DNA from 3 places in the Succiniclasticum sp. genome. Region 1 is predicted to be linked to each of the others. Evidence: riboswitches for the same ligand, from Rfam matches in the RefSeq annotation. Region 1 holds a riboswitch; each other region holds the start of a gene.
What was found. Region 1 has a riboswitch for cobalamin ahead of cbiD (cobalt-precorrin-5B (C(1))-methyltransferase CbiD). Riboswitches for the same ligand answer to the same signal wherever they lie in the genome.
Positions count from the first base shown of each region.

Region 2: it holds a riboswitch for cobalamin, as region 1 does, so the genes downstream of both, ACZOWY_RS02325 (methylmalonyl-CoA mutase family protein) here and cbiD (cobalt-precorrin-5B (C(1))-methyltransferase CbiD) in region 1, are expected to answer to the same signal.
Region 3: it holds a riboswitch for cobalamin, as region 1 does, so the genes downstream of both, ACZOWY_RS01495 (hypothetical protein) here and cbiD (cobalt-precorrin-5B (C(1))-methyltransferase CbiD) in region 1, are expected to answer to the same signal.

Region 1 is NZ_DBMCWA010000002.1:212,249-215,404, reverse strand. Features, by position in the region: gene fba (class II fructose-1,6-bisphosphate aldolase) at 1-275, opposite strand, end outside; gene ACZOWY_RS02135 (RluA family pseudouridine synthase) at 364-1,008, opposite strand; cobalamin riboswitch at 1,196-1,330, shown strand; gene cbiD (cobalt-precorrin-5B (C(1))-methyltransferase CbiD) at 1,497-2,744, shown strand; gene cobI (precorrin-2 C(20)-methyltransferase) at 2,799-3,156, shown strand, end outside.
Region 2 is NZ_DBMCWA010000003.1:15,245-18,400, forward strand. Features, by position in the region: gene ACZOWY_RS02315 (ABC transporter substrate-binding protein) at 1-126, opposite strand, end outside; cobalamin riboswitch at 508-688, shown strand; gene ACZOWY_RS02320 (hypothetical protein) at 647-787, shown strand; gene ACZOWY_RS02325 (methylmalonyl-CoA mutase family protein) at 1,110-3,156, shown strand, end outside.
Region 3 is NZ_DBMCWA010000002.1:54,340-57,495, forward strand. Features, by position in the region: gene ACZOWY_RS01490 (glycosyltransferase family 2 protein) at 1-898, shown strand, start outside; cobalamin riboswitch at 1,171-1,336, shown strand; gene ACZOWY_RS01495 (hypothetical protein) at 1,746-2,018, shown strand.

The DNA of each region.
Region 1 (3,156 bases):
TCTTTGCAGATTTCAAAATCTGCACCGTGATCCAGATGCAGGCAGATGGGTAGACCGGTGTCTTCGACCGCTGCCTCTACCAGTTTGGTCAGATAAATATGCTTGGCATACTTACGGGCACCGGCGGAGACCTGGAGGATCAACGGGGCCTTTTCCTGGATGGCGGCTTCCACGATACCCTGGATGATCTCCATGTTGTTTACGTTGAAAGCGCCTACGGCATAATGTCCTTCATAGGCTTTCCTGAACATTTTTTTTGTATCAACTAATGGCATAAAATAAACCTCCTTGAAAATTAGTCAGCTTTTCCGTGATTTACTTCTGTGCATATATTATAGCACATAATGGGACAGGCAGTATACACTAGTTTAGATTGTTCTGCCACGCCAGGCGTAAGTCTTCCGGCAATGCGGAAGTTACTTCCAGAAATACACGGGTCCAGGGATGTACAAAAGCGATTTTACAGGCGTGGAGCCCGTGACGCAGGGGAGGCCCCGGAATGTTTCCGTATAAATTATCATGCCAGAGGGGACAGCCTATACCGGCGAAATGCACGCGGATCTGATGTGTCCTTCCTGTGTAAAGACGGCACCGGACCAGGGAAATGGGGCCGGCGGATATAAGCCGGTATTCCGTTTTACAGGGCTTGCCTTCGGGATGTATCTCCCGTTCGATGATGCTGCCTGGTTTTCGGGCGATCGGGAAATCAATGATTCCGTGTCTTGCGGGCAGAACTCCGGTAACCAGGGCAAAATATTCTTTCTGCATGCCCTGCTTAATCAGCTGCCCCTGGATTTCAGGAAGTTTGGCAAAAACGACCAGGCCGGAGGTCTGCCGGTCCAGCCGGGAGACCGGGTGCAGGGTAAGATTCCAGCCATTCTGCCGGTAGTAACGGCTGATACTGGCTGAGAGGGTATTGCAATCTTCTTTTGTTGTGGGATGGACAAGGATACCGGGCGGCTTGTTCACAATCAGAAGCGCCTCGTCTTCATAACGGATATCCAGCATATATAACACTTCTTTCGGCAGATTAGCAGTACTTCGATCTATGGTATAATTTTAATATACGGAACGGCAGGGAAGCAAGGATTTTGTCCGTCATACAAAAAATTTAGAAAAAACTTAATATATTGTAGGAATTCCTCACTGAAAATATTGTGTCGGGGCTCCAACTATGGTATAATTCAATATCAGCGACAAATGAATATATCCGGGTACAGTCCGTTTAAAAGGGAAGACGGTGCAATTCCGTCACGATCCCGTCGCTGTTATGCAGCTTTTCTGTAAACACTGCTTACAGTCAGCAACCTGCCCGGATTTAATGCACCGTAATCCACGAGTGATGGAAATGGCGTAACGCAGAGGCGCGAGAGCATTGTATAGGATGCTGCGTCCTGGGTTAACTATGAAGATTTCTGCCTGTGGATGCGGAAGTCTTTTTTGTTATGTAAGGAACCGCCGGCCAGGCTGCCTGCAATAAACAGGGGTATTTACCGGTGATTCGTGAGAAGGTGTATGACAGAATTATGGAACAGGATGTTGTTGTTTCTCAGGGTAAACTGATGCGTCGCGGCTATACGACCGGCAGCTGTGCCGCAGCTGCTTCCAAGGCTGCCGCGGTGATGCTCCTTTCCGGGGAAGAAACTGATTCGATCCGGCTGGATACTCCGAAAGGAATTACGCTGACGCTGGACGTGCTGGATATCCTGCGGGGACCCGGGTTTGTCCGTTGTGCGATCCGCAAAGACAGCGGGGATGATCCGGACGATACAAACGGAACGCTGATTTATGCCACGGTATCTGACAAAAACAGTAAGATCCCGGGGGAAGAGCCTGTGATGCAGCCTCAGACCCCTTCGGTTGAACAGATGGATGAAAAAGTGGAAATCTGGGGCGGGATCGGCGTAGGAAAGGTGACGAAGCCGGGACTGGCCTGTAAGGTAGGCGGCCCCGCAATCAATCCGGTGCCGCGCAAAATGATAACGCAGGAAGTTCTGGCAGCAATGGACCGGTACGGGTTTGAAGGAACCCTGCGTGTCGTAATCTCAATTCCGGACGGCGCAGCCATTGCTCCTAAAACATTCAATCCGCGGTTGGGGATTGAGGGCGGTATTTCCGTTCTGGGCACAAGCGGAATCGTAGAACCCATGAGCGACCGGGCCCTGATCGATACCATGTATACGGAAATGAATTCCCGTAAGGCGGCCGGCTGCAAGGATCTGCTGGTATTCTTTGGTAATTACGGAGCCGATTTTACCCGGGATGAGATGAAAATTGATATCAGCACGGCAGTGACCTGCAGCAATTTTGTAGGAGAACTGTTGGATTATGCAGTACTGAAAGGCTTTGAGAGTGTTCTGATCATCGGCCATTCCGGTAAACTGATCAAACTGGCCCAGGGGGTTATGAATACCCATTCCAAATATGCCGACTGCCGTTCGGAGTTTCTGGCCCTGCAGGCTCTTTTCCACGGCGCTGCTCCGGAGATAGGTAAAGAGATTTATCAGGCGCTGACAACAGATGAAATGACAAAGATCCTGAAGCGGGAAGGCCTGTTTGAAACGGTGATGGAAGAGGCGGTTAAAAAAATTGATTTCTACATGCAGAAACGGGTACATGGGAAAGTAAAGACCGGCGCCATCCTGTTTTCCAATGTTTACGGATTATTAGGAAAAACTGCCAATGCAGACCAATTGCTGAAACTGCATCAAAATGACGCGGCAAAAAATAACAGGGGTATTTGATCCGGAAACAATAAATTGCTATAAATTTTTGAAAAGATAAAGGAGAAACGAAGTATGAAGGGTAAACTGTACAGTATTGGCGTAGGCCCCGGGGATCCGGAACTGATGACGCTGAAAGCAGTCCGTCTGATTAAGGAATGCGATGTGCTGGCAATTCCGCAGGGCGACAGTGATGTGCTGGTAGCTAAAAATATCGTGGAAGGAATCGTAGACCTGAAGGATAAAGAACAGCTTCTGGTTTATATGCCGATGGTCAAAGATCATGATATTATTTCCAAAGCGCATCAGAAAGGCGCGGATGATATTATTAACTATCTGGATCAGGGTAAAAACGTGGTTTTTATTACGTTAGGGTGCCCAACGGTTTATGCGACCTGCATCTACGTTCATAAACTTGTACTGAAAGCAGGAT
Region 2 (3,156 bases), on a different contig from region 1:
GTAAACCGTCAGTTTCTGCGTACCGGGCTTCAGTGATTCTTTCTTTTCGCTGCCGCAGCCACTGAGGGAGAAAAGCAATAGGCCGGCAAGAGATAAGGCGCAAACAGTTCTCAATTTTCTTTTCATTACACAGACTCCTTTTCCGTAGGATTGTGAGAGTAGATTAATGAATTATATAATATCCTTATATAATATAATTCGTAAAACAAAATAATTACTGATTTATAATTACTGATTTATCAGAACAATTTTATCAAAAAGTATGTATTTCCACAATAGTTAAAACAAAAAAAGTATAATATATTTTAATGATCAGGTCTGCCATATGCAAAACAACCTGCTAACGATACCAGTTATTGATAGCAAGTAAAATTAATAATCTTTTGACAAAAATTAATAAATAGCTTGACATTCTTAATAATAATTATTATTATAATAATGAGCTGAGAAACTGTGATGGTTGAAAGAGAGTCAGACAGTTTTCCGGTGAAGGGTAAGTTAAAATTTAATACAACAATAAATACAGGTGCCCGCAAGGGCCCAACAGAGAAGTCCGGTGCAAGTCCGGCGCGGTCCCGCCGCTGTAAGGGGGAGCGAGCTTCAAGCGTGTCACTGAAACCAAGGTTTTGGGAAGGCGAAGCGAGTGATGAATCCAAGTCAGAAGAACTGCCTGTATGGAACCCATTTCTTAACCCGCGAGCGACGGGGAGGAGATGACTGCGTGGCCGGTAACCGGCTGGCAGCTGCCTTCAAACCGTCTTTTCATAAACGAAAAGACGTTTTTTAATTCAGTTTATATTACGGCCTGGACAACCGTCATATAATGATTTGCCATTCTCAAACCTTCCGAATTTACGTGCGGGGTAACAGAGCCGGACACTTTGTTACCCGCACGGGTCTGAAGGTAAAAGAGGGGAATCGGGGCAGCGGCAGTGATCACTCTCACACGAGCTTGTTTTTTTATGCGGTAATATCCATCCGGCGACGGGTGGTTTTACATAGATTCAGCGACCGGGCGCATTTCCCGGAAGGAGAATCACTATTCTATATGAGGAGGTAAATTGTTTATGGCTGAAGAAACCAACATCGAGCAGTCCAAATCCAAGCCGATGACTGACAAGGAGTTGGAAGAACTTCTGCGTAAGTCCGAACAAAACGCGTCTTACCCGGATGTTCCGTTTGATGAGTTTACAGTCCCCACGCCGGAAGAATGGGTGGCGGCCTGTAACGAACTGTTAAAAGGCAAGCCTTTTGACAAGATGATGTACACCAAAAACTATGAAGGCATTACCTTCGATCCCATTTACACTCTGCGTAAATGGAAAGACATCCTGCCTACGGATGATTATCCTGGCATGGGCGATTTCCTGCGCGGCAGCACGGTGAATGGGTATGTTCATGAACCCTGGGGCATTGCGCAGGCATGCGATCTCACCGAACCGCAGGAAAACAATGAACTGCTGAAATTTGAAATTTCCAAAGGCAGCACGGTTTATCACGTACGGGTTGACAGTGCTACCCTGGCAGGCGTGGACGTAAAAGATGCTGAAAAACCCGGCGATAAAGGCGTAAGCCTGACCACGCTGGAGGACATGCATACCATGCTGGATGGGCTAGATCTGGAAAAGATTCCCTATATGTTATATACAGGGGAAGGTTCTGCCCGTCTGCTGGCTATGACCGTAGCCGCGCTGAAAGCTGCCGGCAAGAAGATTGAAAAGCTGCATGGTATTATCGGTGCCGACCCCATCGGCGAGCTGGTAAAGAACGGCAAGACGGCTGAAAGCCTGGATGCTCTGTATGATCAGATGGCAGGCGTAATCAAATGGGCGAAGAAAAACGCTCCCGGCCTGCGCACCATCCTGGTTCGCAGCACCGTATTCTCCCTGGGCGGAGCGGAAAGCGTTCAGGAAGTTGCCTATACCTATGCGGTAGCGGTTGAATATGTACGCCAGATGATGAAACGCGGTCTGGATATCCATGACATTTCCCAGGCGATTGCCTTCGAATTCAACCAGGGTGCCAACTTCTTCATGGAAATCGCAAAACTGCGTGCAGCCCGTCAGATCTGGGCCAACATCATGAAGGAATTCGGCGCGGAAGAAGCAGACCGTGCTTCCTTCGTGCATGGTCGCCCGGCAACCTTCACTAAGACGGTAATCGACCCCTATGTTAACATGCTGCGTAACTGCACCCAGTCGTTCTCCAGCGTAGTTGGCGGTGTTAACACCTTTGAAAATGAACCTTTTGACGAACTGATCCGCAAAGGCGACACCTTCTCCCGCCGTATTGCCCGTAACATCCATATCATGCTGCAGGAAGAATTCGGCATGCAGGCGCCTATCGATCAGGCCGGCGGCTCCTGGGCAGTAGAAGCGCTGACCAAGCAGATCACCGAAAAGATTTGGGCTAAATTCCAGGAAGTAGAAGCAGCTGGCGGCGTTATCGCTGCCCTGAAAGACGGCAGTATCCAGAAAGGCATCGCTGATGTCCTGGCTGCCCGCTTCAAAGCGCTGGAACTGCGTAAAGACCGCGCAGTCGGCGTTAATATGTATCCGAATATGACGGAAGAACCGCTGGATCCCCGTCCGGAAAATACCGAAGAAATCAAAAAGATCCTGGCTGCTGCAGTTGAAAAATATGAAGCTGACGTTGATGCAAAAGAAGCGGAAGCAAAACTGGCTGCTGTTAAGGCTGCTGCTGCGGACGTTCTGGTTGACGCGGAAGCGGAAGCATTTGCTGCCGGCGCCACGATTGGTCAGGTTGCCAAAGCGGCTGCAAAAGAAGCTTGCGGCTGCTGCTGCGACGTAACCGTAGAACCGATTGCGGAACATCATTGGACCGAACGGTTCGAAGCCCTGCGCAAAGATACCGAAGCCTATATTGCCAAGACCGGCAAGAATGTGGAAGTGTTCCTGGCTAACATGGGCCCGATTCCGCAGCATAAAGCCCGCGCTGACTTCTCCACCAGCTTCCTGCAGGTTGGCGAATTCAACGTGCATCTGAATAACGGCTTCCAGGACGACGAAGGCAAACCCAATTCCCGTTGGGAAAAAGCTGCGGCTGCCCTCAAGGCCGGCATCGACGAAGCAGGCACTCCGTATGACTGCGCAGTTATCTGCTCCACCGACGCTACCTATCCGGAAGACGTACCGG
Region 3 (3,156 bases), 160 kb from region 1:
GTATGACGCAGTCTGCATATTCGATGCCGATAATCTGGTGCATCCCGACTTCCTGAAGATCATGAACAATCATCTGTGCAGCGGGGAACGCCTCATTCAGGGTTATATGGATTCCAAAAATCCTACCGATACCTGGGTATCCGGCATGTTTTCCATTTCTTTCTGGATCGTAAACCACATCTGGCATCTGGCAAAATATAACATCGGTCTGTCCTGCGTGTTAGGGGGCACCGGCATGTGCATCGATACCAGACTGCTGAAGCAGTACGGCTGGGGCGCTACCTGCCTGACCGAAGACATGGAGTTCACCATGAAGGCCCTGATGGAAAACATTCCTACTACCTGGGCCCATGACGCAGTCATCTATGATGAAAAACCTCTGACCTTCAAAGCGGCCTGGAACCAGCGCAAACGTTGGGCGCAGGGTCATTTTGACGTAGCCAACCGTTACATCCCGAAAATGTTGTGGAAGGGGATTACCGAGCACAACATCGTGGTGCTGGACGGTATGATCAATCTGGTACAGCCGTATTTCCTGCTGCTGTCCACCTTCTTTGTCATCTGCACGTACATTTACAATCTGGTTCCTTTCTACACAAACGTATTGTATGAAGTGCTTCCCATCCAGGTTTGGCAGATCATCGGCGTAGGGCAGTACATCTTCCCGGTCGCGGTGCTCTGGAAGATTCGCGCTTCCTTTAAATCCTGGCTGTATCTTCTGGCATATCCCATCTTCATTTACAGCTGGATCCCCATCGTGATGCTCGGTTTCCTGCATCGGAACGAACACGAATGGTGCCACACTTTACACACCCGCAGCATCAGCTTCGACGATGTGATCATCCCGGATGACGTGGTAAACGTAGGCCCGAAGCAGGTCGCGTTTAAGAAAAAATAATGGAGTTTCCGTATAATCTTTAATTAAAACCAAAACTATCCGGCGCAAACTGAAACGTTTTCCCCTTTTCTGAAAACAGAAGGGGAATTTTTTTTTGTGTTTTTTTGGTTTACCAATTGGCTATTAAAATCACATTTTTGAAACCGCAGGCAAAAATAATAAAAAAGGCGCTTGACAATTTATACAGGATTAAGTAGAATTAAGAATATAAAGCTAATTAATATTAATTTCTAATTAATGTTTAATTACGTTTTGCTTTATGTACCTTGTCAAATACACAGAGGGGTAATAGAGGCCGCAAGGCCAAGTGGGGAATCCGGTGGGAATCCGGAACTGCTACCGCAACTGTATGGGGAGTTTTGTTATCGCAGTCCTCTCACAAAGGGATAACAGAATGATGAACTCAGCCAGAGTGCCACCTATTATCGACTACCCTGAAACCTTGCGAGTACAAGCTGGGGTATATCTGATTCGGAAGGACTGTCGCAGTGTAACTGTATGACATGCTTTTGGAGCAGTGTGTTTCGTATTGACAAAAACGGGACTCATTGTCTTTGTATCGGAAATGACAGGCGATATGTGTGTCCTTTTCACGTACCGTCTTGTTAAGTATACCCAAATTCGCATATTACTGTTAACTACCGGTTCTTCTTAATCAACAGAGGAATCGGTTTTTTGTTTTTCTGATACTGGTTATACCTGCCAGCCGGTACTTAAAAGGAGGGATGCCTGTGAGCGTGAGCCAGGGTGGAATGAAAACTGTATGATGAAAAGCTTCGTTGTGAAACGGCTAATTGAAGCCGGTTAATGTTAAAGTTATGGCGTTTAAAGTAAAGGAGGACTAAACATGGCTACTGCTACAAAATTTGTCTTTGGTGTTGTTAATTCTGCTTATACGAAAGGCGCAATCGGAACCTGCCTGTCCAACGGGACACAGAAAACGGTGGCTCTGAAAAAATATGGTGGATCAAGTAATGATTTTGGTGGAGACCCTCATGTATTGGCACTGAATACGAACTTAACGGTTAACTCTTTTGGTACTATTCCTGCAGGAACGGTACAAACAGTTCTTCGGCCTCATCTGACACGTGAAGAAATCGAGGCCATGCGCAAAGAGTAAAAATCTTTAGTTATTGATAAAACTTTTATAATAGGGGATATCGTTGGCAAGGTAACTTGTCAACGATATCCTAAATAATTATTTTAAGAAGGGGAAAAATATGAAACGCCACTACTCAAAAAGGAAATATTTTTATAATCTTGAAAAAAGAATAAAACATTTCCTTCGGGCAGGATGTATTATACCAATCTGTTTTATTACAGCTGTTCCCTATGTACATGCCGAAACATTAACCGAAACGAAAGGAAATGCCAGCTATTACATGGAACCAGGGGATATACCTTATGCTAAAGACATGTACAGGTTGAGCTATAATAAAAGTTATAATGTCCTCAAATCCGCAGATGCAGATTTGTTAAAAGTATTAGATTACAATCCGGAATATTCATTGAATCCCATATATGGCGGTAAAGATTTTACATATGGTATTGATTATGCGTATGATTTATCAGATAGTACTGATGACGATTTACCTAATTCTGTGGTAGCAAGATATTATAATCCTGACAAGCAAAAAAATGAATATAAAGTACTGGTTATCCAAAGCAACTCGGGTCCTCTTTGGAATAAAAATCTTGCAAATGAGTATATATTTCATAACCCGGTTTATGCACAGGAGTTATATCGGTTGATACACGAAGAAGATACGGAAGGCATCAGCACATATATGAAAAAATATTTGCCAAAATATTATGTGGTTTCGCTGTCACAAGAAGAATTAAATCGTGCCAATGATTTGATGAATAGTTGGGATCCTAACCGCTGGTATGGCGAAGAAAATGATTTTACAGATTATATGAATGAACACCCAGAAAAATATTCAGAACTTGATGTTGTGCATTCATTGCAGGATTCTGGTTCGAGCATTCAAATTGGCGATGTTCAAAAGACATATAATTCCAAACAAGTTATGGATAATGAACATTGGGCACCAATGGACAGAACTATATGCGTAACTGGAGGAGAACGAGCACCTTTTGAAAATCAAGAAGAATATTCGGTTAATACATACTGGTTTGTAAAAAACGGCATATTAACACCTGGAACTTCTTACGATGAAGATTTTTCTCAATGGGGAGATGATTTTAGTGGTGAAACGTCATTATTTTATGAAAGCACAACGGATAAACAACCTATC